DNA from 4 places in the Paracoccus methylovorus genome. Region 1 is predicted to be linked to each of the others. Evidence: riboswitches for the same ligand, from Rfam matches in the RefSeq annotation. Region 1 holds a riboswitch; each other region holds the start of a gene.

Region 1 (7,735 bases):
TTCACACTCTGGGCTGGGTGCCGCTGAAACTGGTTTGCGGCAAAGACCACCCGCTGGCCGGCACGGTGATCGACTGGGAGGACCTCAAGCGCCACCGCCAGTTGATGGTGGCAGTGCGCGGCGAGGGGCCCGAAAAACAGCGACTGCGCACGGCGGCCGAGGTCTGGTGGGTCGAAAGCCACTGGATCATCCTGCAAATGGTCCGGCAGGGGATCGGCTGGGCGCTGGTGCCCGATCACATCATCGACAACTCTCCGGTCCGGGACGATCTGGTGACGCCGCCCTTGCAATTCGACGGGGCCGACTGGCCGGTGGCGCTGGAACTGGTCTGGCACAAGCAGCGCCCCAGCGGACCGGCGGCGCGCTGGCTGCGCGAACGCTTTGCCGCCATGCGCATCAGCGGCCTTCCCGGTTAGCCCCGGCAAGGTCCAGCCGGTCAAGCTGGGACAGGAACGGCGCTTCGTCCTCAAGGCAGCGCAGATCCAGCAGATACTGCCCCTTATGCACCCGGCCGATCACCGGCAGCGGCAGATCGCGGAACGCCTGCGCGATACGCGAAACCGACACAGCGCCGGTTTCGGCAAAGGCCAGACCCGCGCTTGGCAACAGATCCACCGGTTGCGCACCGCTGCCGATCTGGCTGGAGCAATCGATGACCTGAACATTGGCCAGACCCGACAGTGCCGTCTGAACCTGCGGGCAAAGCCGCTGGGCCAGCGCCCGGATTTCATCCCGCGGCCGCGTCAGCAGGCGCAGCGTCGGGATCTCGGCCCTTGCGCGCTGGGGGTCGTCGTGGCTTTGCAGCGTCTCTGCCAGCGCGGCCAGAATGATCTTGTCCACCCGCAGGGCGCGTTTCAGCGGATTGGCCCGCATCCGGTCCACCAGCGCACGCGAGCCGGCGATGATGCCGCATTGCGGTCCGCCAAGCAGCTTGTCCCCGCTGAAGGTCACCGCATCTGCCCCGTCCCGGATCGCCTGTCGCGCCGTTGGCTCGGGTGGCAGGCCAAAGGCGTCAAGGTCGATCAGCGAGCCGCTGCCCAGATCGATCAGGAACGGAATGCCGTGACGCCGCGCCAGCGCCGCCAGATCGGCCTGCGGCACCTCGGAGGTAAAGCCCTGGATCGAGTAATTGCTGGCGTGGACCTTCATCAGGGCGGCGGTGTCTTCGTTCACCGCATTGGCAAAGTCGCGCAGATGGGTGCGATTGGTGGTGCCGACCTCGTGCAAGCGACAGCCGGCCCCGCTCATCACATCCGGCACCCGGAAGGCGCCGCCGATTTCGACCAGTTCGCCGCGTGAAACCACCACCTCGCGCCCGGCCGCCAACGTGTTCAGCATCAGCATCACGGCGGCGGCGTTGTTGTTCACGACCGTCGCAGCCTCGGCACCGGTCAGCCGGCAAATCAGCGCCTCGACGTGGCTGTCGCGGTTGCCCCGCGTGCCACGATCAAGGTCGTATTCCAGATTGGTCGCGCTGATCATGGCCTGAAACGCCGCATCGGCAGCGCGCCGCGACAACAGCGCACGGCCCAGATTAGTGTGGTTGACCGTCCCGGTCAGGTTCAGCACCGGCCGCAACGAGGGGCTGGCCCGCGCTGCCAGCCGGTCCGCGCATTCCTCCAGCACCCCTTGACCCGCCGCCGCGTCGCCACGGCCCGCCGCCTGACGCCGGTCCTGCAACAGGTTGCGCAGCATCCCGACCACATTGTCGCGCCCGTGACGCACGATCAGTTCCTGCGCCTCGGTCTGGCGCAAAAGCTTGTCGATCGAGGGAAGGGTGCTGCGAGGATCCATGGCTCTTTCGGTCTGGCAAGGAATTGTCGTCAAGGCGGGCCGCGTTGAACATGCAACGCGGCCCGATTATCGAGTTAGTCGTCCACGCCGATCATCACGTCGGAGGCCTTGATCACCGCCGAGGCACGGTCGCCTTCCTTCAGGCCAAGTTCCTCGACCGCCGTATTGGTGATCGAGGCGGTCACGATTGTTCCGCCGATATCTATACGGACATGGCTGGTCACGGCGCCCTTGACGATTTCCGTAACCGTTCCGGCCAGCACGTTTCTTGCACTCAGTCGCATGGCAAATCTCCTGTAATGGATCGCATGGAACGAATGTCGCCTGCGGCATGTGTATCGGTCAAGCGCGGTTGCGGCCGGCCCCTCGATCCGCAACATGCACCGGGCGATTCCGTCGCGTCCCGGCGGTGCGACAGGTTTGCAGGACATGGGCAGCCACGCCAAGCTGCGCAAGTTCGGCAGACATGCGCGCCAGTGCCGCATCGTCGATCAATTCTGGATCGACCGTCGTGCGGACCTGGTAATCCACGCCGCTGCCCAGCAGCAGCAGCAGGCTTTCCCGCGCCTTCACGCCACTGCCTGCCGCCCCGGTCACGCGGCGGTAATCGGAAAACGGCGCCTTCACGTCAAAGCCCACCCAATCGCAAAGCGGCAGCACCGCAGCCAACCGGGCGGGATAGGGACCGCCGGTATGCAAACCGACCCTGAACCCCAAGGCACGAACCGCCTGCATCGCCTGCGGCAAGCCGCGTTGAAGCGTAGGCTCTCCGCCGGAAAACACCACCCCGTCCAGCAGGCCGCGCCTTGTCATCAGAAACGCCATCACCTCAGCCCAATCCACCCCGGTTTCGGCCTCGGGCGGGATCAGGTGCGGGTTATGGCAATAGGGGCAATCCCACGGGCACCCCTGCAGGAAAAGGGTGGCGACCAACTGACCCGGCCAGTCGCAGGTAGACAGGCGTTGCAGGCCGCCGATGCGGATTTCAGCCAAGATCGGCCTGCGTTTCGCTGAAATACACCCTCTCGCGGAATTCGCCCTTCTTGCCCCGGTTGAACGAGGACATGGGGCGGTGATAGCCCATCACGCGGGTCCAGATCTCGCAGGGCTGGCGTTCCTCGTCGGCCAGCAGGATCTCTTCGGGCTTGGTTTTCTGAATATCGAACATGGTTTTCTCCTGATAATCAATGCGCGGCGGCTTGCCGCTTTTTCACGAGCAGTTCCTCGTCGCAGCGCGGGCAGAACTGGTGTTCGCCCGCGATGTAGCCGTGTTTGGGACAGACCGAGAATGTCGGGGTGATGGTGATATAGGGCAGGCCGAAATTCTCCAGCGCCCGGCGCACCAGCTTGCGGCATGTATCGGCCGAGGAAAGCTGCGTGCCCATGTAAAGATGCAGCACCGTGCCGCCGGTATATTTGCGTTGCAGCGCCTCTTGCCGCTCCAGCGCCTCGAAAGGATCGTCGGTAAAGCCGACCGGAAGCTGGCTGGAGTTGGTGTAATAGGGCTCGTGCCCGGTCCCGGCCTGAAGGATGTCGGGGAAGCGTTTTTTATCCTCCTTGGCGAAGCGATAGGTGGTGCCTTCCGCCGGCGTGGCTTCCAGGTTGTAGAGATGCCCGGTTTCTTCCTGAAAGGCGGTGATGCGCGCCCGCACATGATCCAGAAACCGCAGCGCAAAGGCATGACCCCATTCCGAGGTGATGTCATGCGCATCATCGGTGAAATTGCGGATCATCTCGTTGATGCCGTTCACACCCAGCGTCGAGAAATGGTTGCGCAACGTTCCAAGATAGCGCCGGCTATAGGGAAACAGCCCGTCGTCCATCAGTCGCTGGATCACGCCGCGCTTGATTTCCAGACTGTCGCGGCCAAGCTCCAGCAACTGATCCAGCCGCCGAAGCAACCCCGCCTCGTCGCCCTTGTACAGATGGCCCAGCCGCGCGCAGTTGACGGTAACGACGCCCAGCGATCCTGTCTGCTCGGCGCTGCCGAACAGCCCGTTGCCACGCTTGAGCAGCTCGGTCAGGTCCAGTTGCAACCGGCAGCACATAGAGCGCACCATGTTTGGCTTGAGGTCCGAGTTCAGGAAGTTCTGGAAATAGGGCAGGCCGTATTTCGCCGTCATCTCGAACAGCCGCACGGCATTTTCGCTTTCCCACGGGAAATCCGGGGTGATGTTGTAGGTCGGGATCGGGAAGGTGAACACCCTGCCCTTTTCATCGCCGCGCGTCATCACCTCGATATAGGCGCGGTTGATCATGTCCATTTCAGCCTGCAACTCGCCATAGGTGAAATCCATCGGCTGGCCGCCGATGATCGGCACGTCGTCGCGCAGGTCCTCGGGGCAGACCCAGTCAAAGGTCAGGTTGGTGAACGGGGTCTGCGTGCCCCAGCGCGAGGGCACGTTGAGGTTGAAGATCAGTTCCTGCATCCCTTGCCGCACCTCGGCGTAACCCAGCCCGTCCTTGCGGATGAAGGGCGCCATATAGGTATCGAACGAACTGAAGGCCTGCGCCCCGGCCCATTCGTTCTGCAAGGTGCCCAGAAAGTTCACGATCTGGCCAATGGCGCTGGACAGGCGTTTGGGCGGGCCGGCTTCGACCTTGCCGGGGACACCATTGAACCCTTCGGTCAGCAGCGTGCGCAGCGACCAGCCGGCGCAATAGCCCGCCAGCATGTCAAGGTCGTGGATATGCAGATCGCCCTGCCGGTGCGCGTGACCGACTGCGGGCGAATAGACATGCGACAGCCAGTAATTGGCGATCACCTTGCCCGAGACGTTCAGGATCAGCCCGCCCAGCGAATAGTCCTGATTGGCATTGGCATTCACCCGCCAATCGGCGCGGTCGAGATATTCGTTGACCGACGAGGCCACATCGACGGCGACGTCACGCCGTTCCAAGACATGGCCGGGCTGTGCGGTTTCAGGCGCGGGTGCGATGGGCGCCGACATCAGCAGGCCACCCCCGTTGCCCGGTTCCGGCCAAGGACGGCGCTGGCGCGCCTGCCACTTGCCGCGCTTGGGGGGATCGCCCCGGCTTTGACAAGACTGGTTATGAATACTGCCCGCATCTGTTCCCCGTGGTGCTGTGGACGGGGCAGGCACGGACGCTTTGGGCCATGGGCCGACAAGGCCGCATCGCCAAACGCACCGCCGGACACCCCGTCCGTGGTTCATCTTCGTCGTCGCGGCAGGTCTCCTGGCTCGCAGGTCGCTGCCCTTGCCGGCCTTCCCAATGCCTTGCGGCACCAGTGGCATGATCCGGCGCAGGCTCGCTGCTTACAGTTGCGGGGGCAGCGCCGGCCTTGCCCCGAAAGGCGCACCGGCTTCCCTCTTGGCTTTCGGGTTGGATCGACCCGAAAGAACCGTGACGCCCATATTTAGCGACTAAACCGATAAATTCGTCAAGATATTGTAGGTCAGGTGCGACATTTCGCGCATGGCGGGTAAAAGAAGCACAAGGGCAACCGCCATGGGACCAGAAACCGATTGGCTATTTTTTGTCCCGAATGGTTATGACAGTCTCGCCAAGGCCAAAGACAGGCTTTCACGATGACCCGCCCCTTGCTGAAAAACCGCGATGCGCGCCGGCTGTTTCTGGACCGGCATCTGCTGCTCAGGCCGGGCCGGGGGCCGGGCAAGGGCGCGGATCTGTCCGGCGTGCTGGAGGATCTGGGCTTTGTGCAGGTGGACAGCGTCAACACTCTGGCGCGGTCGCATGACCTGATCCTGTGGTCGCGTCGCGGCCAATACCGGCCGCCGGCGCTGGACAGCCTGATCGCCAACCACCGCGCCGCATTCGAGCATTGGACCCATGACGCCGCCGTCATCCCGATGCGCTTTTACCCGATGTGGCGGCTGAAGTTCGCCCGGGACGAGGCGCATATGCAGCGCCGCTGGCCGAAATGGCGGCGCGAGGGCTGGGACGCGGAATTCGACACAGTGCTGCGCCACATCGCCGACCACGGCCCGGCCAGTTCGTCGGATCTGGGCGGGGACGAGCCCAAGGGCTCGGGCGGCTGGTGGGACTGGCATCCGTCCAAGACCGCACTGGAATATCTGTGGCGTTCGGGCAGGCTGGCGATCCGACACCGGGCAGGCTTTCGCAAGGTCTATGATCTGGCCGAACGCGTCATTCCGGCCGAGCATCTGAACACCCGGCTGGACGATGCCGAGATCGTCGACTGGGCGATGATGGCGGCGCTGGAGCGGCTGGGCTTTGCCACCAGCGGCGAGCTGGCGGCCTTTTTTGAAATCGCCAGCCGGGACGAGGCGAAATTGTGGTGCGCCGAGGCGCTAGCAGCGGGACGGATCATCGAAATCGACGTGGAAACGGTCGATGGGCAGCTCCGGCGCAGCTATTGCCGCCCAGAGGTGCCGGACCTTGCCCCCTCTCTGCCCGAGCCCTCGTCCCGGGTCCGCCTGCTTTCGCCCTTCGACCCGGCGTTGCGCGACCGCGCACGGGCCGAGCGGTTGTTCGGTTTCCGCTATCGCATCGAGATTTTCGTGCCCGCGCCAAAACGGCAATACGGCTATTACGTATTTCCGGTCATGCAGGGCGACCGGCTGATCGGCCGGCTGGACGCCAAACGCGAGGACGGCGCACTGGCCATCCGCGCCTTCTGGCCCGAGCCGGGCGTGCGCATGGGCCAAGTCCGCCTTGCCGCGCTGGAAACCGAACTTCAGCGCATCGCACCGCTGGCCGGCGTGGACGAAATCCGCAACGCGCCGGACTGGCTGCGCGGCACCTGAATACCCTTTGCTGATCCCGGCCCTGTTGCTATCCGTCCATGACTTTCAGCCCCTGCTCGGCAATGATCCGGTCCGGGACGACGACCAGCTTTCCGACGAAATCGCCGCCGCGTTCGACAAAGATACGCTCTGCCTCGTGCAGCCGGGACAGGGGCATGATCCCGGCCAGCACCGGTTTCAGCCGACCTGCCCGGATCCAGTCGATCAACTGCCGCGCCTCGTTGCGGGTGCCGTGCGAGACGCCAAAGATCCTGACCTGATTCAGGTAGATCAGCGTCCAGGGCAGCGAGGTCACGTTGCCGGCGCTGGCCCCCGCGATGGACAGGCGGGGCAATGTCTTCCTGCTGCGCATGTCGCGGCACATGGCCTGGATCAGGGGGACGGTCATGTCCCCGCCGACCAGATCCATCACCGCGTCGATCATTGCCCCGCCCGTCGCCTTGTCGATGGTGGCGGACCAATCGCTAACCCCGTTGCGGTCGATCACCGATTCCGCACCCAGCGCAAGCAGTGCCTCGGCCTTGCCGGAACTGGCGATGGCATGGGGTATCGCGCCGACGACCCGGCAAAGCTGCAAAAGCGCGGTCCCGACCCCGCCCGATGCGCCGGTGACCAGAATGTGCTCTCCCTCGCGGACCCCGGCCGAGGTCATCATGCGATAGCCGGTCTGCCACGAACACATCCCCAGCGTCGCCAGTTCGGCATCGCCCAGCGCCGGATCGGCAACGGCGTGGAACTGGTCCGAAGGGAAGCAGCCATATTCCGCAAAGCCGCCATCGGCGCCATGGCCGAAATAATCCGGCGCCAGATTCAGATCGGGGCGGGCATCGGGATAGATATTGAAATCCAGAAGCCCCCTTTCACCGATCCTTGCGGAAGAGACACCTTCGCCCACGCCGACGACTTGCCCGACCACATCCGCACCCTGAATGCGCGGAAAGGTCAACGTGTCCCCAGCCATGGCGAACGAGGTCACGGCCCCATTATCGGCGGTGGAATACAGCCCTTCGCGCACCTTGCGGTCGGTGTTGTTCTTGGCGCAGCCGGTGATGCGCACCAGCACCTCGCCCGGCGCGGGACGGGGAACGGGCCAGTCCTCGTGCCATTCCAGACGTTCGACGCCGCCATGGCCGATCAGGACCATGGCGCACATCGTCCGGGGTATCGCGGTTGTCACGCGGGTCCCCCTT
Region 2 (7,735 bases), on a different replicon from region 1:
GAATCGCAGGGCAATGCGGTCACGGCGCGGCAGGGTCTGCTGTGGGGGCTTGCGGGCTTTCTGACCATGCAGCTTGCCCCCGCCTTCGGCCTTGCCCCCGAGGTGCCGGGCGTCGGCGCCGCCCATGTCGAGATCCGTGCCATCTGGTGGCTGGGCACCGCGCTGGCGACAGGGCTGGCGCTGTGGCTGATCGCCTTTGGCAAGGGCTGGGCGGCCTGGGGGGCGGCGCTCGTGCTGATCCTTGCGCCGCATCTGATCGGCGCGCCGCAGCCCGACGCCTATATCGGTCCGGTCCCGCCCGAGCTTTCGGCCGAATTCGCCGGTCGCGCGCTGGGTGCCGGGGCGATGGCCTGGGTGTTGCTTGGCCTGCTGGGCGGCTGGTTCTGGCAACGCGAAGGCCAGAACGCACCCCTGCCGCAAACCGCCTGATCAGGGCAGGTACGGCTGGCCGGGGGCGTGGTGTTGCGCGCCCGGCCTTTTCCAGAACCGAACCGGGGAACGTCATGGACCGCTCGATCCCGATGCTGCTGATCGGCCTGATCTTCGGCGGCGGCATGGGCTTTGTCATCGCCGCCGCCAATGGCATCACGCTGGACGGCCACGATCATGGCGGGCATGGGCACAGCGCACAGGGCATGACCCATGACCACGGCCCGCCCATCGACCTGCCGCCCGGCAGCGCCACCATCTCGGCCCGGCTGGAGCCTGACAGCGTTTCGGGCTGGAACCTGTTCATTCAGGCGCAGGGCTTTGGCTTTGCCCCCGAACATGCGGGACTTTCCGCCCGCATGGGCGAAGGCCACGCGCATCTTTACCTCAACGGCACCAAGGTCGCCCGGCTCTATGGCCCGGCCCATCACCTCGACGCGCTTGCTCCCCAAGATCGGCTGCTGGTCGAACTGACCTCGAACGACCACCGCCCGCTGACCGTGGCGGGCCAGCCGCTTGCCGTTGGCCTGACCGTGCCCGAACGCCCCGTCACCATCCGCGCCGAGGCCGAGGGTCTGCCCGACCCGGCCATATGCGCGACGCCCTGAAATAGGCCGGCCAACCGCCGCGTCCGCCTACATCTTTTCGCCGGGCAATTGGCTGGCCTGCCGGACCCAATCGGCAAATTGCTCCTCGTCGAACGGCCCTTCGGGGATGTGCAGGTAGCGCACCTCCGGCTGTTTCGAGGCGACGGGCGGCATCGGCTCAAGCTGCGCGCCGCGAAAGAAGCCAATCTTGATGTATTTCGTCATGCAGTGAAAGCTCAGGAACCAATGCCCCTCTTCGACCCCGTAAAAGGGCGAGTTCCATTTCACCGCCTTCTTCACCCCCGGCTGGGTGCGGGTGATGATATCGTCCAGCTTTTGGCCGATATCCCGCTTCCAGCCCGGCATCGCGGCGATATAGGCCCTGATGGGGGCCTCGCCATAACCCTTGGGGATCTGCGGGTTGCCACCCGAAAGCAGCTTCGGCTTGTCCATCGGTCTAGAACTCCACTCCCGGCTGGGCCTTGATGCCGGCGCGGAAGGGATGCTTGATCTGCTCCATCTCCGTCACCAGATCGGCCAGTTCGATCAGTTCGGGCTTGGCGTTGCGTCCGGTCAGGACCACATGGGTCATGGGCGGTTTCTCATCGCGCAAAAACGCCAGCACCTCGTCCAGTTCCAGATAATCATAGCGCAGTGCGATGTTGATTTCATCCAACAGCACCATGCGGATGTCCGGATCGCGGATCAGCTCCTTGGCCTTTTCCCAACCGGCGCGGGCGGCAGCGATGTCACGCTCGCGGTCCTGGGTTTCCCAGGTAAAGCCCTCGCCCATGACGTGGAACCGGCAGAGATCGCCGAAATGCGTGGTCAGCACCCGACGTTCGCCCGTATCCCAGCCGCCCTTGATGAACTGCACCACGGCGCAGGGCATCTCATGCGCAATGCAACGCAGGATCATGCCGAACCCGGACGAGGACTTGCCCTTGCCCTTGCCGGTATGGACGACGATCAGGCCCTTTTCGCCCTGCTTGTCCTGCATCATCTTATCGCGGGCGACCTTGATCTTGGCCATTTTTTCGGCGTGGCGGGTATTGTCGTCGGTCTGCATCGGGGACTCCTTTGCTTGACAAGTCGGGACCGGGCGCGCACAGACAATTGGCGCTGGTTCCTGTCCTACGACAGGCGAAGAGGGAATGCGACAGGCTTGCGCCTGAAAGCAGCCGCCCCCGCGACCGTGACCGGAAAGGTCGCCCCAAAGCCACTGGCGAAAGCCGGGAAGGCGGGGTGCCCGTGGGCCAAAAGCCCGAATCCGCAAGCCGGGAGACCTGCCAGCGCGAAGGATTTGACCGGCGGACGGGGTGTTCCTGCTGGGGCTTGGGTCATATTGCCCTGCCTCGCGCCGCCTTGATGGATAAGGGCGCATGATCGTCACGCTGCATGTCTGCATTACCTGCCGCGCCAGCCACCCCGTCCTCGACGGTGAGCCGGTTCCCGGCGCGCGGCTGCATGATGCCCTGACCGCTCAGGAAACCCCCGAAGGTGTGCGCATCGTCCCCGTGGAATGCCTGTCCGCCTGCACCAATGGCGCCGCCATCGCGCTGTCGGCGCCGGGCCGCTGGACCTATGTCTATGGCCATATGACGGCCGAGGACGCACCCCAGATCCTTGCCGGGGCCGCAGCCTATGCCGGCACCACCGACGGTATCGTGTCCTGGCGCGAACGCGTCACAATTTTCCGCAAGCGCAGCCTCGCGCGTATTCCACCGATTGGATAAGACATGAGCGATCTGACCAAGACCCCCGTGACCGTCATCACCGGCTTTCTCGGCGCCGGCAAGACAACGCTGATCCGTCACCTGATGTCGCAGCCACAGGGCAAGCGGCTGGCGGTTCTGGTCAATGAATTCGGCACCATGGGGGTCGATGGCGAGATCCTGAAAAGCTGCGCCGACGACAACTGCCCGGCGGAAAACATCATGGAGCTGTCGAACGGCTGCATCTGCTGCACCGTCGCCGACGATTTCATCCCGACGCTGGAAAAGCTGATGGCGATGCCCTCCAAGCCCGATCATATCCTGATCGAGACCTCGGGCCTTGCGCTGCCCAAGCCCTTGCTCAAGGCATTCGACTGGCCGGCGATCCGCTCGCGCATCACCGTGGACGGCGTGATCGCTGTGGCCGATGCCGAGGCGGTGGCGGCGGGGCGATTTGCCCCGGACGAGGCCGCAGTCGAGGCGCAGCGGGCAACTGACCCCAGCCTCGACCATGAAACGCCCCTGTCCGAGGTCTTCGAGGACCAGATCGCCTGCGCCGATATCGTGCTGCTGTCGAAAGCCGATCTGGCCGGCGAGCACGGCCTTGCCGCCGCCCGCGCCGTTATCGAGGCCGAGGCCCCGCGCAAGCTGCCGATCCTGCCCCTGACCGATGGCGTGATCGACCCGCGCGTGATCCTGGGACTGGGCGCCGCCGCCGAGGACGACCTTGCCGCCCGCCCCAGCCACCACGACGGCGCGGACGACCATGAACATGACGATTTCGACTCGGTCGTGATCGAACTGGCCGAGATCGCCGACCCCCTGGACCTTGCCGCCCGCATCGAGCGGCTGGCCCGCGAACAGAACATCCTGCGCGTCAAGGGTCACGTCGCCGTCGCGGGCAAACCCATGCGCCTGTTGGTGCAAGCGGTGGGAGAGCGAGTGCGCCATCAATACGACCGCCCATGGGGCGACCAGCCACGCGCCTCGCGTCTTGTCGTGATCGCCGAACATGACGACATCGACGAGGCCGCGATCCGGGCGGTTCTGGCCGCCTGACGCCATGCACGTCGTCTTTCGCGAAAGCCATGGGCTTGAGGAAACCGAGGTCCCGACCGACCCCGGCCAAAGCCCTGCCGATCTGGTGGTGCTGTCCTATTCCGACAGCGACCTTGGCGCTTTCGCGGCGGGGTGGCACCGTGCGCAAGGGGGGCTGCCGCCGCTGCGGCTGTGCAACCTGTCGGCGCTGCGCCATCCCGTCTCGGTCGATCAGTATTGCGAGACGACGCTTTTGGGTGCCCGCGCGGTGCTGGTCCGGCTGATCGGCGGCGAGCCCTATTGGTCCTATGGTGCCGCCAGCCTGCAGGATATGGCGCGGCGGCGGGGGATCGCGCTGGCGTTCCTGCCGGCGGACGGGCGGCCCGACCCGACGCTGGACCGCCTTTCGACCCTGCCGGTGCCGGTGCTGCGCCACTTATCGGCGCTTAGCGAACAGGGCGGCGCGGTCGCTGCGCAAATGGCGCTGGCAGAGCTGGCACAGGCTGCCGGGTTGACCGCAGGCCCGGTCACTGGTCAGGCCACAATTCCGCAATGGGGGTTCTACGACCCGCAGGCAGGCGTCATCGCAAATCCGGCATTCGGTGCAAATCCGGTTCTGGTCAGCTTTTATCGCAGCTATCTGACATCGGCCGATCTTGCGCCGGTGGATGCGATGATCCGCGCCTTGCGTAAGGCAGGCTTCAACGCGAGCGGGGTTTTCGCGCCTTCGCTGAAGGTGCCGGGTTTCGCGGAATGGCTGGCCCCGCATCTGCCGGGCCTTGCGGCGGTGGTGAACATGACCGCCTTTTCCGCCCACGACGATCAGGGCGCCACACCCTTTGACGGCACGGATTGCCCGGTGTTTCAGGTGGCGCTGTCCACCGCCCCCCGCGCGCTGTGGGCTGCCGAGGATCGCGGGCTTTCCGCCGCCGATCTGGCCATGCATGTCGTGCTGCCCGAGGTGGACGGACGCATCTTTCTGGGCGCGGTCAGTTTCAAGGCCCCGCAGCCGCGCGACACGGCGCTGGAGTTCTCGCGCCTGATCCACGCCCCCGATGCGGGCCGGATCGCCTCGGCCGTGGGTCGCATCCGGGCGTGGCACCACCTGCGCAAGGGCACGCGCAAGGCGGTAGTCCTTTCGACCTATCCCGGCAAATCGCATCAACTGGCCCATGCGGTCGGGCTGGACGCGCTGGCCTCGACCGGTGAAATCCTTGGCATCCCGCATGACGATCTGGGCCGGCGGTTGATGACCGAAGGCATCGACTGGCCGCTTTCGGATTACCTCCGTGCGCTGGCCGGCCTGCCCCAGCGCCTGCGCGAGGACCTTGCCGCCGCCTGGGGCGAGCCCAAAACCGAGGCCCCGGACGGCTTTCGCTTTGCCGCGCTCCGCCATGGCGACGACCTGATCGCGTTGCAACCCGAACGCGGCGAGGTGAAAACCCGGTCCGAGGATTACCACGACCTGTCCCGCACCCCGCGCCATGCCTATGTCGCCTTTTACCTGTGGCTGCGGACACAGGCCGATGTTCTGGTCCACATGGGCGCGCATGGCACGCTGGAGTGGCTGCCGGGCAAGTCTGTGGCGCTTTCGGACGCATGCTGGCCGCAGGCACTGCTGGGCGATCTGCCCGTGGTCTATCCCTTTATCGTCAATGACCCGGGCGAGGCCGCGCAGGCCAAGCGCAGGCTTTCCGCCGTCACCTTGGGCCATCTGCCGCCGCCCTTGGCGCAGTCGGCGATTCCCGAAAGCCTGACGTATCTGGAGCGGCTGCTTGACGAATACTCCACCGCCGACGGGCTGGACCCGCGCCGCCGCGACCGGCTGATCCTTGCCATCCGCGACGAGGCCCGCGCCGCCGGGGTCGAGGCCGACCTTGGCCTGCCCCCCGACGCCGCGCCGGCCGAAGCGATCCCGCTGATCGACCGCTTTCTTTGCGATCTCAAGGACAGCCGCTTTGGCGATGGGCTGCATGTCTATGGCACCGGTCCTTGCGCCGACAGTGAGCGCGCGGGGCTGGCCACGGCGCTGGCGGGTCGGCGGGTCGCGCCCGGCCCCTCGGGATCGCCGGCGCGGGGCCGGCAGGACGTGCTGCCCACGGGGCGCAACCTCTTCTCCGTCGATCCACGCGCCGTGCCCAGCCGCCATGCCCATGCGCAGGGCGTGAAACTGGCCGAGGAACTGCTGCGCCGCCATCTGCAGGACCACGGCGACTGGCCGCACGGGCTGGTGGTTGACCTGTGGGGCAGCGCCACAATGCGCACGGCGGGCGAGGATTTCGCCATGGCGCTGCATCTGGCGGGGATGGCGCCGCGCTGGGACGCCGCCTCGGGTCGCGTCTGCGGGATCGAGATCTTGCCGCTGGCCGAACTGGGCCGCCCGCGCATCGACGTGACCTTGCGGGTTTCGGGGCTTTTCCGCGACATCTTTCCGGGCCTCGCGCAACTCTTCGAAACCGGGGCCGAGGCGCTTTCCACCCGCGATGAGACCCGCGACGACAACCCCTATCTATCCCGCACGCCCCGTGTCTTCGGTCCCAAGCCGGGCTCCTTCGGCATCGGCATCACCAGGCTGGCCGAGAGTTTTGACCCACAGGCGCGGGCAGCGGCAGGCGAGGCGTGGCTTGCCGCCTCGTCCCACGCCATCGGTGCCGACGGCACCATCCGGCATGAGCCGCAGGCGATCCGCGACCGTCTGGCCCGGGCCGATGCCTTTGTCCATGCGCAGGACCTGCCGGAATCCGACCTGCTGCTGGCCAGCGACTATGCCGCGCATGAGGCGGGTTTTGCGGCCGCCATGGCGCGGATCGGTGCCGCGGCACCCGCCCTTTACCACCTTGACGCCACCCGGCCCGACGCGCCCCGCGCCCGCAGCCTGCCCGAAGAGATCGCCCGCGTCACCCGCGCCCGCGCCGCCAACCCCATCTGGACCGACGGGATGATGCGGCACGGCTTTCGCGGCGCGGCCGAGATCGCGGCGACGCTGGACCACATGGCCGCATTCGCCAATCTGGCCGGCGTGGTGCCCGCCCATCTTTTCGACCTTTATCACGATGCGACCCTTGGCCGGCCCGAGGTGGTGGCCTTCATGGAACGCGAAAACCCGGCTGCACTGGCCGCCCTGCGCGCCATGTTCGCACGGCTGCTGGAATCCGGCCTATGGGTCACGCGGCGCAACTGGCTGGGGATAACGCCGTGACCGGTTTCGAGATCAAGGGCTGGTGTCCCGGCGCTTTGCGGCCGATGGCCTCGGGCGATGGGCTGGTGCTGCGTATCAGGACGCGGAACGGCCGGCTGGAACCCGATCAGGCACGGCTGATCGCCGGGCTTGCGGCGCGTTGCGGCAATGGGCTGATGGACCTGACCAGCCGGGCCAACCTGCAGTTGCGGGGCCTGGATCATGCGGGTCATGCCGAGGCCGTCGCCGCCCTTGCAGGCATCGGCCTGATCGACCGCGACGAGGCGGCCGAGGCGCGGCGCAACGTGATCCTGTCGCCCTTTGCCCCCGTGGGCAGCGCCGCCTGGCGACTGGCCGAGGCCATTGCCGCCGCGATGACCGCACCCGATGCGCCGCAGGTGCCCGGCAAGTTCGGCTTCGCCGTCGATACTGACACCTTGGCATTGGCCGACACACCCTCGGACATCCGGCTGCGCCCAAGTGGCTCGGGCTGGCGGATCGTGCCCGATGGCGGCGACTGGTCGCTAAAGGCGGCGGACGTGGCCGAGGCCGCAAACCGGGCTGTCGATCTGGCGCGCTGGTTCATGCAGGACGGTGTGCAAGACGGGCGTGGGCGGATGCGTGACCTCCTGCGCCGCAACCCCGCCCCGCCGCCGGGCGCAAAGCCGCTTGCACCCCCGCCATCGTCCTACTCCGTGCCCGACACCGGCCCCGGCCCTGCGCCGAACGGATGGCTGCTGGGCTTTGCCTTTGGTCAGATCACGCCCGCACAACTGACCGCCGCAGCC
Region 3 (7,735 bases), 730 kb from region 1:
GCGATCTGTCCGATGCGGCGCTGAGCCTGTGGCGCAGCTTCAAGAGCTAGGCCACAGCACGGTTTCGTCGATCTCGGCCAGATTGCGCCGCCCGGTCAGGGCCATGGCGACCTCCAGTTCGGCACGCAGGATGGTCAGCATATGCGCAACGCCAGCCGCACCCCCCACGGCCAGCGCATGGATCTGCGGGCGGCCGACCAGCACCGCCGAGGCCCCCAGCGCCAGAGCCTTCAAGGCATCGGTGCCGCGCCGGATGCCGCCATCGCAAAGCACCGGAACGCGCCCGGCAATCCGCCGGACCACCACCGGCAGCGCCTCTGCGGTCGCGGGGAGCGTATCAAGCGCGCGGCCGCCGTGGTTCGACACGATCACCCCATCCGCACCCACCTCGACGGCGCGTTCGGCATCATCGGGGGACATGATCCCCTTCAGCAGCACAGGCAGCCGGGTCTGGGCCTTTAACCAAAGAATATCCTCCCATCGCGGCGCGTGATCGAGCAGGCCAAGAAAGGTCGCCGCCCGCCCCGGCAACGCGCGGATCTGCGGCGGTCGCATCCCGTCCAGATTGACCGCCCGCAACCCCTCGGGCAGCGCGAAACCTGCCCGCACCTCGGTATTGCGGATGCCGTTCACCGGCGCGTCCACGGTCACGACCAGCGCGCGATACCCCGCCGCCTCAGCGCGACGGACAAGGGACAGCGTGTCAGCGCGCTCGGCCTGCATATAAAGCTGGAACCACAACGGCCCCTGCGCCTGCTGGGCAATCTCTGCCAGCGTCAGCCCGGCCTGAGTTGAAACGACCATCAGACTGCCCGTCGCCGCCGCACCCAGGGCGGTGGCATGTTCCCCCTCGGGGTGAGCAAGGCCGTGAAATGCCACGGGCGCCAACAGAAAGGGATGCGGCAATTCAAGGCCGAACAGGCGCAGATCGGTATTCGCGCCCCGCATGTCGCAAAGCAGGCACGAGTGCAGCCGCAGCCCTTGCCAGGCGCTCTGGTTGGCCTGTGCCGTCAGCCCATCCGCACCGGCCCCCTCGACATAGGCGCAAACCGGCGCCGGCAGGATGGCGGCGGCATAGCGCTGATAGTCGCTCAACGCCACCACATCGGGCGGGATGGGTTGCGTCAAATCTCGGACCAGTGGCGGATCATGTTGTGATAATGCGCGGTGATACCCGTCACGGCCGGATCGTCGTCCGGCAACATCGAGCGGATGCGCATGATCGACTGGTCAAGATCGTAAAGCATATGTCGCCGCCAATCATCCCGAACCATCGACTGCGCCCAGAAAAACGACGCCCAACGCGAACCCCGCGTCACCGGCGACACCGAATGCAGCGAGGTCGCGGGATAGACAACGGCATGGCCCGCCGGCAGCTTGACGCGATGCTCGCCATAGGTGTCATGCACGACCAGTTCGCCACCGTCGTAATCCTCGGGCGGGGTCAGAAAAACGGTGGTCGAGATATCGGTGCGGATGCGCTGGCCGGTGCCGGGGATCACACGGATCGAGCCATCGACATGCGCGCCGAAGGTCATGCCTTCGTCATAGCGGTTGAACATCGGCGGCAGCACATGCAGCGGCAACGCGGCCGAGGAATAGGTCGGGCTGCGTCCCAGGGCCCGCATGACGATGCCGCTGAGTTCGCGCGCCACGGGACTATCTTGGGGCACTTGCAGGTTGTTCTTGACCTTCGCGGCCTGATCGCCCGCAGTGCTGCGGCCATCGACCCAATCGGTGCCCTCAAGAACCTGCCGGATATAGGCGACCTCCTCGGGCGTCAGCAGGTCCGGGATTGTGACGAGCATGGGATTCTCCTGCGGTGCGTGCGGGCAGATTAGGATCCCTGCCCAAGAAAGTTAAGTGTTTTTGTCGACCATTATGGTTGCTGATGTCGTTACAGGGCGACCCAAGGCCGCCCTGTAACCGTGGCAGATGCGATTTTCAGAACGAGTGCTTCAGCGTCAGCACAAAGTTCCGGCCCGGCTCGATATTGGCGAATTGCGAAACGTGCGAGTCGGTATAGATCTGGCGGTCGAAGACGTTGTTGACGTTGAACTGCACCGCCGTGTCATCGGTGATCCTGTAGGCGGCCATCAGATCGGTGCGCCAGCTTGACGGCAGGGCGGCATCGCCGTCGCCATTCTGCGAATAGCTGGCCATACGCCTGTCAACATAGGTCACGCCACCGCCCAGCGTCAGTTGCGGGCTGTAATCATAGGTCGTCCACAGCGAAAAGCTGTTGCGCGGGATCTTTACGACCTGATTTCCGGTTGCGGGGTTGGGATAGGGTTCGCCGCCGCCGCGCGGAGTGCTCCAGCCGCCGTCCTTCAGCTTGACGTCCTGATAGACATAGCCGCCCCAGATGCCCCAGCGATCATTGATCTGACCGGCAAAGCCCAGTTCGATTCCCTTGGCGGTGGTATTGCCGATATTCTCGGTCTCGCCCAGTGCGTTGGTGACGCGCGCATTGTCCTTTTCGGTCTTGAACAGCGCTGCGCTAAGCTGAAGCTGGTTGTCCAGCACCAGCCATTTCGTCCCGATCTCAAAGTTGACACTGCGTTCCGGGTCGAGACTGTCCAGATCGTCCGAGGCGTCGCTGCCCCCCGTCCCCGCGCCTTCGCCAGCCGGGTTCGATGAGGTGCTGACCGAGGCATAGACCGAGCCGTTCGCCGCCGGCTTGTAGACCACGCCGAGCATTCCGTTCAGGAAGTCAGAATCGTTGGTCTCGCTTGCGCGGGGGGCGTCATCGGTTGCAAAGGTGACGCTGTTCACGCTGTAATCGTCCCAGCGCAGGCCGACCGTCGCCTCCCATTGCGGATTGAAGGTGATGGTGTCCAGCGCATAGACGCCGCGCGTTTTCGTCGTGCTGTAGCCGGCATCGCCGCCGCGCTCGATGCTGCCGCCCCAAGGCGCGCCGGGATCGGGGTTTTCATAGGGCGCGCCCGGCATCGGGTCGGGATTGATCACCGTCAGGGTCCGACGTGTGGCCCGCGAATTGGCGATATCCACGCCGACCGCAAAGCTGTGCTCGACGCCCCAGGCCCGCGCCTCGCCCGAAAGCTGGGCGTTGAATGAGACGGTTTCGTTCACCCGGTCCGAGGCCTTGGAGCCGCGCGACACCAGCCCATCGCTGCCCGATGTCGGCGAGGTCACCACATAGGTGTTGGTATCGCGCGCCTTGCGTAACGCAGCCGTCAGCCGCAGGCTATCCGAAAAGGCGTGCTCGAACTTGATATAGCCCGAGGCGGTTTCGACCTCGCGGAAATCCCGCTCGTGCAGCCCATAGAAGGTATCGGGCGAGACATCGACCGGCAGGAAGGGGTCGGTGCGTGTGCCGGAACCGCGACGCCATTCGCCCGGTGTCGTGATATTGGACATCGGCACGCCGTAATCGGGCATATCCTCGTCCTTGTAATAGTAAAGCCCGGCAGTGACCTTGCTGCTTTCGGTCAGGCGATAGCTGAGAGTGGGCGCCACGCCGAACCGCTTGGACTTGACGCCGTCGCGCCCACCCAGATCGTCGGCATGCTGCGTCATAAGGTTCAGGCGAACCCCGACAGCGCCGAATTCCCGGTTCGAATCCAGCGTGCCGCGGACAAAGCTTCCGGTGCCAAAGGACAGCGCCACATCGTCAAAGGCGCCCGGCTGCGGAGTTTTGCTGTTCAGGCTGATGGTGCCGCCAGTCGAACCCGCACCGGAATAGACACCGCCCGGACCCTTGTTGATCTCGATCGATTCCAGGTTGAACGCCTCGTATTGCGTGCGCGAAGCGTTGCGCATGCCGTCGACCAGCACATCCTGGCTGGCCTCGAAACCGCGGATGAAAGGACGAACGCCCTGCGGGGTGCCGCCTTCGCCCGCGCCAAGGGTGACCCCCGGCGTGGTGCGCAGCACATCGGTCACCGATGTCTGGCCGCGTTCCTGCATCTGGCGCTGGGTCACGACGGTGACCGTTCTGGGCGTGTCGAGCAGCGGCGCGGTGGCCTTGTCCGAGGTGCTGTCGGTGATGGCATAGCCGGTCTGGGCCTCGTTGCCCTGTTCGCGGCGAATGACGACCGTGTCCAGAGTGACGGTGTCCTGCGCCTGAGCAGGACCGGCCACGCCGGCCGAAATGGCAAGGATGGGAAGCAGGCCCAGCGTCGGCAGCAACTGCGCTGCGGACGCTGGGGCCGGAGTCGTAGAGTGGGTTTTGTTCATGGGTTGATCCCGGCACAAAGGGTTGATCGCCGCCGCCATAGGCGGAAGCGCAATGAAAGTGCTGGCTCATCAATGGCTTGCATGTTGCGAACCGGGACAGGGACAATGCCCTTCCTGATCGCGCGTAATTCACGCAAGAGGACTAATTGTCGCAATTTGTCAAACGACGTGACGTTATATATGGCAGCGAAACCTCCCGGTGTTGCCATAATTCAACAGGCCAAACGGATTGAGCCGCGGTCTGGGACTTGGGCCCATTGCTTTGGCTTACCAAAGGAAAGCGGGGATTTATGCGCCCGGCAGGATCGCCCCACCTACCAGATGTTCCCAAAGGCAGGCAGGTCACCCACTAAATATGGATTGACCCGCGCGTCGGCCCATGGCTAACTGCAGTGGTCATGGTTGCCTCGGGGTCGACTCGGGGATGAAAAGGGAAGCCGGTGAAAAGCCGGCACTGCCCCCGCAGCTGTAAGCGGCGAGCGACGCTGGAAAACCACTGGGTCAACCCCGGGAAGGCCAGTCAAGCCGAGACCCGCAAGTCAGAAGACCTGCCAGGACGCGAAGGAACGAAACCGTGCGGCGGGCGCGGGGCTGAACGTGGTCTGGATGGGGCGACCCATCGGCCCGGCCCCCTCTTGCCTGCAAAAACACAAAAGGAGCCGAGGCATGACCATCACCGTTTATTCCAAGCCCGCCTGCGTGCAATGCACCGCCACCACCCGGGCGCTCGACGCGCGCGGACTGGCCTATCATCTGGTCGACCTGACCGAGGATGACGCGGCCATGGAAATGGTCAGCTCGCTTGGCTATCGGCAGGCCCCCGTGGTCGTCGCCGGCGAGGCGCATTGGGCAGGCTTCCGCCCCGATATGATCGGCCGCCTGTCCTGAGCGCGTGATGGGCGGGCTGATCTATTATTCCTCGGCCTCGGGGAACACGGCGCGTTTCGTCACGCGCCTGGGCCTGCCCGCCGGGCGAATCCCGGTCGCGCCTTGCGAACGGATGCCGCAGCCCGAAGCACCCTATGTGCTGATCTGCCCGACCTATGCCGACGGACAGGGGCGCGGCGCGGTGCCCAAACAGGTCATCCGCTTTCTGAACGATCCTGCCCGCCGCGCCCTGCTGCGCGGCGTGATCGGCACAGGCAACCGCAATTTCGGTGCCACCTTCGCCCTGTCTGCCGGGGTGATCTCTGCCAAATGCAACGTCCCCGCGCTTTATCGATTCGAGCTGGCGGGCGACGACAACGACCTTTCCCGCGTCCGGGCGGGACTTGAAAAATTCTGGGGGACGGAATGCTTGACGATGGCGTAAAGGCCGAGCTGGACTATCATGCGCTGAACGCGATGCTGAACCTTTACGATGGTGAAGGGCGCATCCGCTTTGAGGCGGATCGCAAGGCCGCGCGGCAGTATTTCCTGCAGCACGTCAACCAAAACACCGTCTTCTTTCACTCGCTGGACGAGAAGCTGGGCTATCTGGTCGATGAAGGCTATTATGAAGCCGAGGTGCTGGGCCAATATCCCCGCGAGTTTCTGGAGCGGATCTGGGATGCGGCCTTTCGCAAGAAATTCCGCTTTCCGACATTTCTGGGCGCCTTCAAATATTACACCAGCTACACGCTGAAGACCCGCGACGGCCGGCGTTATCTGGAACGCTATGAGGACCGGGTGGTCATGGTCGCGCTGACGCTGGCGCGCGGCGATCAGGATCTTGCCATGCGCTTCATGGAAGAAATCCTGTCGGGCCGTTTCCAGCCCGCAACCCCGACCTTTCTGAACGCCGGCAAGAAGTCACGCGGCGAGTTGATCTCGTGTTTCCTGCTGCGGCTGGAAGACAACATGGAATCGATCGGTCGCGGCATCAATTCGGCGCTGCAACTGTCCAAGCGCGGCGGCGGCGTGGCGTTGATGCTGACCAACCTGCGCGAGGCGGGCGCACCGATCAAAGGGATCGAGAACCAGTCCTCGGGCGTCATTCCGGTGATGAAACTGCTGGAGGACAGCTTTTCCTATGCCAACCAACTGGGCGCGCGGCAGGGCGCGGGCGCGGTCTATCTGAACGCGCATCACCCCGACATCCTGCGCTTTCTGGACACCAAGCGCGAGAATGCCGACGAAAAGATCCGCATCAAGACCCTGAGCCTTGGCGTGGTCATCCCGGACGTGACCTTTGAACTGGCCAAGCGCAGCGAGGACATGTACCTGTTCTCGCCCCATGACGTGGAAAAGGTCTATGGCCTGCCCTTCTCAGAGATCTCGGTGACCGAGAAATATGCCGAGATGGTGGACGACAAGCGTATCCGCAAGAAAAAGATCAGCGCCCGCGCCTTTTTCCAGACACTGGCCGAGATCCAGTTCGAAAGCGGCTACCCCTATATCATGTTCGAGGACACGGTGAACCGCGCCAACCCCGTGGCCGGCCGCATCAGCATGTCGAACCTGTGCTCGGAAATCCTGCAGGTGAACGAGGCCAGCGAGTTCCACGAGGATCTGGGCTACAAACATCTGGGCACGGATATTTCCTGCAACCTCGGCTCGCTCAATATCGCGGCAACCATGGACGGGCCGGATTTCGGCACCACCATCGAGGCGGCGGTCCGTGCGTTGACCGCGGTATCGGAAATGTCGGCCATCGAGGCCGTGCCCTCGATCCGGCGCGGCAACGACGAGGCGCATGCCATCGGTCTGGGCCAGATGAACCTGCACGGTTTTCTGGCGCGCGAGCGCATCCATTACGGCAGCCCCGAAGGGGTCGAATTCACATCGGTCTATTTCGCCGCCGTCGCCTATCACGCGATCCGGGCCTCGAACCTGCTTGCGCAGGAAAAGGGCAAAACCTTCAAGGATTTCGACAAGTCGAAATATGCCGATGGTTCGTTCTTTGACAAATACACCTCGCATGACTGGCTGCCCACGCTGCCCGATGTCGGGCGGGTATTCGAGGGCATCACGCTGCCCACGCGCGACGATTGGGCGGCATTGAAGGAAGCGGTGATGAGCCATGGGCTTTACAACCGCAACTTGCAAGCGGTGCCTCCAACCGGGTCGATCAGCTATATCAACAACTCCACCAGCTCGATCCACCCGATCGTCGCCAAGATCGAGATCCGCAAGGAAGGCAAGATCGGCCGGGTCTATTACCCCGCCGCCTTCATGACCAACGAGAACCTCGACTATTACCGCGACGCCTATGAGATCGGCCCCGAGGCGATCATCGACACCTACGCAGCCGCCACCGAGCACGTCGATCAGGGCCTGTCGCTGACGCTGTTCTTCCCGGCCGAGGCGACGACGCGGGACATCAACCGGGCCCAGATCTATGCTTGGAAGAAGGGCATCAAGACGATCTATTATATCCGGCTGCGCCAGACTGCGCTGGAAGGAACCGAGGTGCAGGGCTGCGTCTCTTGCAGCTTGTGAGCGCCGTCGCCGGTGGGGGCTGTCTGCCCCCACACCCCCGAGGATATTTGAACACGAAAGAAAGGTTCTTCGGATGAAGGATCACGCGACGCGGGCGCCAGTGCGCGCCATCAAC
Region 4 (7,735 bases), 720 kb from region 1:
TCGGCCTATGAGGACATCGCCGAATTCTTTACCGGCCGCGACATGTCCTATATCGAAGGCGGCCCGGCGAAGGCTTGGGGCAATATGGACTACGGCAAAAAGGACCCTAGCCTCGGCTGGCGCTATACCGATGCCTGGATGTCCATGGCCGGCATGGGCGACAAGGGCGAGCCGAACGGCCTGCCGGTCGATGAATGGGGTGTGCGCGTCGATGAAAACAGCCGGCCCGTCGGCTCTTGCGTGGCGCGGGGCGGGGCGACCAATGACGCGGCGGCGGTCTATGCCGTGACCAAGGCCATCGACTGGCTCAAGCAATACACCCCGCCCGAGGCGATGGGCATGACCTTTGGCGAGGCCGGCCCGGTTCCCGCACGTGGCGATATTGCCCAGCAGATGTTCTGGTATACCGCCTTTACCGCCGACATGGTCAAGCCCGGCACCCCGGTCATGAACGAGGACGGCACGCCGAAATGGCGCATGGCCCCCAGCCCGCACGGCGCCTATTGGTCAGAGGGCACCAAGATCGGCTATCAGGACGTGGGGTCGTGGACGCTGATGAAATCGACGCCGGTGGACCGGGCGCAGGCGGCCTGGCTTTACGCGCAATTCGTGACCTCAAAGACCGTGGACGCGAAGAAATCCCATGTCGGGCTGACCTTCACCCGCGAATCCACCATTCAGGACGAGTCCTTTACCGAACGCGCGCCCCAATTGGGCGGGCTGGTCGAGTTCTATCGCTCGCCCGCCCGCGTGCAGTGGTCGCCGACCGGCACCAATATCCCCGACTATCCGAAACTCGCCCAGCTTTGGTGGCAGAACATCGGCGATGCGCTTTCGGGTGCCAAAACCCCGCAAGAGGCGCTGGATGCGCTATGCGCCGAACAGGAGCGGGTGCTGGAACGGTTGGAGCGGTCCGGGGTGCAGGGTGATCTGGGACCCAAGCTGAACGAGGCAAAGGACCCGCAGGAATGGCTTGCCGCCGAGGGCGCGCCCGTCGGCCTGCTGGAGAACGAAAAGCCGCAGGGCGAGACGGTCTCTTATGACGAGTTGATCAAGTCCTGGCAGTAAGGCTGCGCGGGGGCGGGTTGTGTCTCGCCCCCGATTACCGATCCATGACATCACTCGAACGGATCCCCCGACCGCAGGATGCCTGCCGTCAAAGGCTTTCGTCGTGCCCAATCGTGCCCAGCGGTTGGAACAGCAGACCGTCGGGTCCCTGTGCCAGATGGGCGGTGATGCCGAACACGCGGGCAAGGTTTTCGGCTGTCAGCACCTGCTCGGGCGGGCCATCCGCAGCGATACGGCCCCGATGCAGCATCACCAGCCGCGTGCAATGCCGTGCCGCAAGTCCCAGATCGTGCAATGAGGCCAGCACCGTGCGGCCTTGCCCGGCGATCTGGCCAAAGAGCCGCATCACCTCGATCTGAGCGGCGGGGTCCAGCCCGGCGATGGGTTCGTCCGCAATCAGCAGCGGCGTTTCCTGCGCCAAGGCTCGGGCGATCAGCGTGCGGGCCTGTTCGCCGCCCGAAAGCTCGGTCGCGCGGCGATGGCGCAGCGGGGCAAGATGCAGCGCGGTCATGGCCCGCTCGATAGCCGCGCGGTCGGCGGCGCCGGCCGAATGCGGATGGGCGATGCGGCCAAGCGCCACCAGCGCTTCGACCGGCATAGGCCAGGCGATTTCGCGGCCCTGCGGCATATAGGCGGCGGCGCGGGCGCGTTCGCGTGCCGAAAGCGCCGCCAGCGAGGAATGACCCTGTGCGGGCAGCAGCCCCAGTGCAGCGCGCAAAAGCGTCGTTTTACCTGCGCCGTTCGGACCCAGCAGGCCGACGAATTCACCCGCGCCAAGGCGCAGGTCGATGCCCCCAAGAACAGGGACGCCGGCGCGGCTCAGCGAAAGGTTGCGAAGCTCAAGCATCGTCACAGCCCTTCGCGCCGGGTTTGCAGGATCAGGTGCAGAAAGAAGGGTGCCCCCACCAGCGCCGTCAGCACCCCAAGCTTGAGATCGCGGTCCGGCGCGATTACCCGTACGGCCACATCGGCGGCCAGCACGACCGCCGCCCCGCCAAGCGCCGCTGCAGGCACCAGCCGCGCCGGGCTGGCGCCCACCGCGCGGCGCAGCACATGCGGCACCACCAGCCCGACAAAACCCACCGTGCCCGCGACTGCCGTGGCACCGCCGATCAGCGCGGCGATGCCCGCCACCAGCATCAGCCGCAACCGACCCAGATGCACGCCGCTTGCGGCCGCCGCATCCTCGCCCAGCGTCAGCGCCTCAAGCGCGCGGCGCGTCGGCCAGAGCAGGGCAAAGCCCAGCATCATGAAGGGCGTTGCGATCCAGACATGCAGCATCGACCGATCCGCCAGCGAGCCCATCATCCAGAACACGATTTCATTGATGGCAAAGGGGTTGGGCGAAAGGTTCAGCACCAGCGAGGTGCCAGCGCCAGCCAGCGCGGAAATCGCGATCCCGGCCAGGATCAGCGCCATCGTGCCGCCGCGTGGTCCAGCCAGCGCCAGCACCAGCAGCACCGAAAGCGCCGCACCCCCCAGGGACGCCAGCGGCAGGGCCAGCGGGAAGGCGGCGGACAGCCCGGTCTGGATCGCCAGCACCGCCCCCAGCGCGGCCGAGGCGCTGGTGCCGATCAGCCCCGGCTCGGCCAGCGGGTTGCGCAGGAAACCTTGCAGCACCGCCCCCGACATTCCCAGCGCCGCCCCGACCAGCAGGCCAAGGATGGCACGCGGCAGGCGCAGCTCTCGCATGACCAGCGGCAGCAGATCGTCGCCGCCCTGAAACAGTGCTGCCAGACTTTCGCCCATGCCAAGCCCGGCCGGGCCGGTCAGCAGCGAGGTCAGGAAAAGCGTCACGACCAGCAACGACAGCGCGGCGATCAGCAGCGGATAGCGCCCGCCCGTCATTGCGGTGCCTGCAAGGCAAGGCGGGCGTCGCGCAACTGGGTCACGGCGCGAAGGATATAGGGGGTGCCGCAAACCCAATCGGGATCACCCATCACCTCGGCCGGCTTGCCCTTGGTCAGCGCCCTCAGCGCGGGGTGGTCCAGCATTTCCTGCGCGCGCGAGTTGCCCGGGTAACGGCGGCCCTCGACCAGCAGGTCGGGTGCGGAAAGCAGCAGGCTCTCCAGCGGAAGCACCCCGCCAGAGGGCAGGCCCAATTCATCGGCGACATTGTCAAAGCCGGCCAGTTCGACGATCTGCCCGGCCAGACTGTTGCGCCCCGTGCTATAGCCATTCACCATGTAAAGTGCCGCGCGTGGGCGTTGATTTGCGGGCGCATCGGACAGCCGTGCCAGATCGGCGTCGAAACGCGCCAGCAGGGCCTCGGCCTCGGGTTGGCGGCCCAGCACCTCGCCCATGCGCAGGATATTGGCGCGGATGCCGGGAATATCGGTTTCGACCGGAAAGACCTCGACCGGGATGTTCAGTCGCTGCAACAGCCGGATCGTCGCAGGGTTGCTCCATGCTCCGGCCAGCACCAGATCGGGCTGCATCAGGAATATCTCCTCGGCCAGACCATGGTTGACGGGCAGGCGCGCGGCCTCGTCCGCCATGGCCGAGGCCGTGGGATCCTGCGCAAGATAAGAGACCGAGACAAGCTGTCCCGGCGCGGCCAGCAACATGGCCAACTGGTCGGTGCACAGGTTGACCGACAGCACCCGGCGCGGCGGATCGGCCGCAACGGGTAAGGTCAGGCCCACCAGCAGGCAGGCGGCAAGGCAAAAGCGCCTTACCATTTCGCCGTCAGGCCGGCGTAAAGCGTGCGACCCTGACCATAATAGCCCCATGCTTCGGAATAATCCTTGTCGAACAGGTTTACGACCCGGCCGGTCACGACGAGATTGTCGGTCAGGTCATATTGCGCGGCAAGGTTCACGGTCGCGAAATCGGGCAGTTCAGTGGTGTCCGGGGTCCAGCTTCTGAACCATTCGGCATCGTAATTGCCCGCGACATAGCGAACATCGGCGGTGACCGAACCGCGCCCTTGCGCGAATTCCCCTGTTGCGCGCAGCCCAAGCATGTGACGCGGCTGACGCGGTATCGGCTGGCCTTCGGTGGTGCGGGCGTCCGTATAGGTATAGTTCGCTCCAAGTCGCAGCCAGCCGGTCACCTGATAGTCCAGATCGACCTCGACACCCTTGCGGGTGCTGGTGCCATCGAGGTTCTGCGATGTATCGCCCGCCCCGATGATCATGTCTTCGACCTTGCTGGTGAATAGCGTCGTCCCCAGCGTGCCCTGTCCCGCGGCAAAGTTCCAGTCTGCCCCGATTTCATAGCCGCGGCTGGTTTCGGGCGTCAGGTCGGGGTTGCCGCTGTAGCTGCCCGGCACATAGCCATAAAGCTCGAACATGGTGGGATTGACGATGGCCTTGCCCGCCGCCGCGCGCAGGCGCAGGCCGTGTTCGGGCAATTGCCAGGCTCCCGCGATGTTCCAGGTGGTGGCGTTGCGGAAATCTTCGTTGAAATCGCGCCGCACCCCGGCCTGAATGCCGATCCCGTCGAACTGGCCCTGATACTCCAGCGCAACGGATTTCGTATCCCGCTCATACCGGCCGCCGGCTGCGAAGGATGCCTCATAGGTTTCGCGTTTCTTCTGCACCGCGAAATTCAGCTTTTGCGCCGCGTGGCGGGCGTGGCCACCATCCAGTGCCCATGTGCCGGTATATTTGAAGTCCCGCAACCGCGAGCCATCGTCATAATCCGGCACGCCATCGTTGAAATGGTCCGTGGTCTGATTTGCGGCCGCAATAGTGAATCGGTTCAAAAGCCGGCCCCCCAACGCCTCGGCTTCCAGCCACAGCGAGCCGTAAGTCTCGTTCCGGTCAGCAGTTTGGGGCGCATCGACCACATAGTCCTGGGGCGTGAAGTCTGCTGACGGGGGGTACACCGTGTTATCATAACCATATTCCTGCCAGGTCCGGCGCAGGGTAAAGCCGGCGGTCACGCCTTCGGTCAATTCGTAGGACCCGTTCAGTCCCAGCGTCTTGTGCTTGTTGAACTCGGTATCCCCACCCGGAGTGCGCGATGCGTCCTCGCCATCGGTGCGGCGCGCCACGGCCGAAAGGCTGATTGCGCCACGTGCGCCCTTGGCCTGCACAAAGGCGCTTGCCGTGCGGGTGTTCAGCCCGCCGACCTCGACCGTGCCGCCATAGCTCAGCCCCGGGGCAGAGGCTTGACGGCTGGTGATCGAGATCACGCCGGAGGCGGCGTTGGCGCCGTAGATCGTCGATTGTGGCCCGCGCAGCACCTCGATGCGCTCGATATCCTCGGCCAGCATGCCGCTGAAGATGTAATCACCGTTGCCGGGCGAATTGGCCTCGACTCCGTCGATCAGCACCAGAACATGATTGGACTCGCCGCCGCGGATACGGACCTTGGTCAAGGTTTCGCCTGTCGCAGTCACGGCAAGACCCGGCACGGCGCGCAATGCATCCTGAACGGTGGTGACGCGGCGGTTTTGCAGGTCCTCGGCGGTCAGGACGCTATAGGCGCGGCCATAGGCGCTTTCCGCCACCGGCGACAGGCCGGCGGACAGGATCACCGTATCCAGCAGGACCTGATCCTGGCTGTCCTGACCAAGGGCGGCGGCGGGCAAAAGGGCGGCGGTCGCGGCCAGCACGGAAACCGGAGTTCTGAACATTCCAAAGCCTTTCCAACGCGGGTTGCGGCCCGCGATTTGCAGAACTGTCCTGCGGTAAGGCCGAGAAAGCGCAGCCCGGCCGCAGGACGGCGACTGTCACCTCTGCGGAAGGCCGCTTTCCTGACGCGCCCCGCGCCGGAAATGGGTGATCGCCACGGCAGGTCTCCTGGCTCGCGGATCATCGCTCGGGCCGGCCTTCCCGGGTGGGTCCCAGTGGCGTAGTCGGCCTTTGCTCACCGCGTACAGTTGCGGGGGCAGCCCCGGTCGCGCCCTGACCGCATTGCGGCCGGTGGGCGCACCGATGTTCCCTTTTCATCCGACGCTATCACGCCGGAACCGTAGCGGCCCCGCATTGCCGTAGCGTGGCGCCGGCTGTCAAGCGCCAATCGGCCCGCGTCGCCTCGTCGCGACATCCTGTCCAGTGCAAGCAACCGCCCGCTTTAGCCGGCCTCGGCCAGCGCGGCACGGATGGCGCGGGACAGACGGCGGCAACCTTCCTCAAGCTGCTCGGGCGCATTCAGGGTAAAGTTGATCCGCAAGGAACGCCGATCCAGCCCTTCGGGGTCGAACACGCTGGAGGGCGAGATGCAGACCCCCTGCGCCATTGCATGCTCCAGCAGCCGGTCGGTATCCAGTCGCGGATCCCGGGCTGTCGCCCAGACGAACATGCCGCCGACCGGCACCTGCCAGTCCAGATCCTCGGCCAGATGCGCCTGCATCGCCGCGCAAAGCGCATCACGACGGGCGCGATAGATCGACAGAACCTCAGGGCGGATGCGGTCGATCATCCCTGCTTCCAGCGCGCGTAGCGCCAGCATCTGCGACAGGCCGCTGCTGCACATGTCCGAGCCCTGCTTGGCAGTTGCCAGTGCCGCGATCATATCCGGCGCGGCGATGACCCAGCCGATCCGCAGCCCCGGCGCCAGCTCCTTGGAAAGCGATCCCATATAGACCACCGGCCCGTCATAGGGGCCGGGCCGCTCGGCCGCCGAAAGGTCCAGCAGGCGGGGCAGGGGCTCGCCTTCATAATAAAGCGCGCCATAGGGATCGTCCTCGATCAGCCAGGTGCCGGTCGCATGGGCGGCGGCGATCAGCGCCTGCCGCTCGGGCAACGCCACCAGCCTGCCGCTGGGGTTCGAGAAATTCGGCACGGTATAAGCGAATTGCGCACCCTCCAGCGCGGCATGAGGGTCAAAGTCGTTCGCTTCGATCCGCATGGGGCGGTACTGCGGCGAATGCGGCATCCAGGCATCAAGGGCCCCCAGATAGGCCGGGCTTTGCGCCGCAATCAGCCCGCCCGGTTGCAGCAGCACCTTGCCCATCAGCTCCAGCGCCTGCATGCCGCCGGTGGTGATCAGCACGTTCTCGCGCGACAGCCGCAGCGTATCGGTCGAAAAGCGCGCGGCGATCAGGTCGCGCAACGCCGGCAGGCCCGGGATCGGGCCATAGCCCAGCGTTTCGTCGGGGTGGCTGCGTATCGCTTGGGCGGCCAGATCGGCAAGCTCATCGACAGGCCAGACCGACGGCTCGGGCAGGCCGCCGGCAAGGTTGATCAGGCCAGGCACCCGCCCCGCCGCCAGAAAGACCGAGGTCACGTCATTGGTGCGGGACAGCCATGGGGCAAAAGCGGGGCGCATCATCGGAACTCTCGCATCGGACATATCCTGCTGTGACGGTTTTTCGCCAAAGGGGCAAGAGTTGCGGCCATTTCCCCGGCGCAAGGTGGCGGTGCCCGTCGTCCATCTATATGAGACAGAGGGGCATTCGCGGGACGAGGAAAACCATGCGCGCATTGAAACGGATCGGCATCGACACCTACATGCTGCTGCTGATCGGCATGGTGCTGCTGGGGCTGTTCCTGCCGACGCGGGGGCTGGCGGCCGAGATCTTGCGCGGGGCCACCTTCTGGGCGGTGACGCTGCTCTTTTTTCTTTATGGGGCCAAGCTGGACCCGGGTTCGGTCCGGGCGGGGCTGCTGAACATCAGACTTCAGGGACTGACCTTTGCCGCAACCTACGCGCTGTTTCCGGTTCTGGGAATCATTCTGGCCACGCTGTTCGGTGGCGTGCTTGGTCCCCAACT

What was found. Region 1 has a riboswitch for cobalamin ahead of JWJ88_RS19975 (ribonucleoside triphosphate reductase). Riboswitches for the same ligand answer to the same signal wherever they lie in the genome.
Region 2: another riboswitch for cobalamin. It lies ahead of JWJ88_RS01315 (DUF1636 domain-containing protein); the one in region 1 lies ahead of JWJ88_RS19975 (ribonucleoside triphosphate reductase).
Region 3: another riboswitch for cobalamin. It lies ahead of nrdH (glutaredoxin-like protein NrdH); the one in region 1 lies ahead of JWJ88_RS19975 (ribonucleoside triphosphate reductase).
Region 4: another riboswitch for cobalamin. It lies ahead of JWJ88_RS16185 (TonB-dependent receptor plug domain-containing protein); the one in region 1 lies ahead of JWJ88_RS19975 (ribonucleoside triphosphate reductase).

The regions. Positions count from the first base shown of each region.
Region 1 is NZ_CP070371.1:1,380,371-1,388,105, forward strand. It holds gene JWJ88_RS19950 (LysR family transcriptional regulator) at 1-416, shown strand, start outside; gene selA (L-seryl-tRNA(Sec) selenium transferase) at 397-1,794, opposite strand; gene JWJ88_RS19960 (TOBE domain-containing protein) at 1,869-2,078, opposite strand; gene JWJ88_RS19965 (anaerobic ribonucleoside-triphosphate reductase activating protein) at 2,137-2,787, opposite strand; gene nrdD (anaerobic ribonucleoside-triphosphate reductase) at 2,780-2,962, opposite strand; gene JWJ88_RS19975 (ribonucleoside triphosphate reductase) at 2,979-4,745, opposite strand; cobalamin riboswitch at 4,966-5,178, opposite strand; gene JWJ88_RS19980 (winged helix-turn-helix domain-containing protein) at 5,346-6,545, shown strand; gene JWJ88_RS19985 (zinc-binding dehydrogenase) at 6,574-7,722, opposite strand.
Region 2 is NZ_CP070368.1:262,879-270,613, reverse strand. It holds gene JWJ88_RS01335 (CbtA family protein) at 1-429, shown strand, start outside; gene JWJ88_RS01330 (hypothetical protein) at 504-1,037, shown strand; gene JWJ88_RS01325 (DUF1801 domain-containing protein) at 1,065-1,469, opposite strand; gene cobO (cob(I)yrinic acid a,c-diamide adenosyltransferase) at 1,474-2,085, opposite strand; cobalamin riboswitch at 2,123-2,324, shown strand; gene JWJ88_RS01315 (DUF1636 domain-containing protein) at 2,399-2,752, shown strand; gene cobW (cobalamin biosynthesis protein CobW) at 2,756-3,790, shown strand; gene cobN (cobaltochelatase subunit CobN) at 3,795-6,968, shown strand; gene JWJ88_RS01300 (precorrin-3B synthase) at 6,965-7,735, shown strand, end outside.
Region 3 is NZ_CP070371.1:612,396-620,130, reverse strand. It holds gene JWJ88_RS16235 (DUF6635 family protein) at 1-50, shown strand, start outside; gene JWJ88_RS16230 (alpha-hydroxy acid oxidase) at 40-1,128, opposite strand; gene JWJ88_RS16225 (Fe2+-dependent dioxygenase) at 1,125-1,808, opposite strand; gene JWJ88_RS16220 (TonB-dependent receptor) at 1,945-4,200, opposite strand; cobalamin riboswitch at 4,583-4,770, shown strand; gene nrdH (glutaredoxin-like protein NrdH) at 4,867-5,088, shown strand; gene nrdI (class Ib ribonucleoside-diphosphate reductase assembly flavoprotein NrdI) at 5,096-5,512, shown strand; gene nrdE (class 1b ribonucleoside-diphosphate reductase subunit alpha) at 5,494-7,620, shown strand; gene nrdF (class 1b ribonucleoside-diphosphate reductase subunit beta) at 7,694-7,735, shown strand, end outside.
Region 4 is NZ_CP070371.1:603,053-610,787, forward strand. It holds gene JWJ88_RS16165 (ABC transporter substrate-binding protein) at 1-1,068, shown strand, start outside; gene JWJ88_RS16170 (ABC transporter ATP-binding protein) at 1,157-1,915, opposite strand; gene JWJ88_RS16175 (FecCD family ABC transporter permease) at 1,918-2,916, opposite strand; gene JWJ88_RS16180 (ABC transporter substrate-binding protein) at 2,913-3,749, opposite strand; gene JWJ88_RS16185 (TonB-dependent receptor plug domain-containing protein) at 3,743-5,653, opposite strand; cobalamin riboswitch at 5,793-6,009, opposite strand; gene JWJ88_RS16190 (aminotransferase-like domain-containing protein) at 6,094-7,293, opposite strand; gene JWJ88_RS16195 (bile acid:sodium symporter family protein) at 7,437-7,735, shown strand, end outside.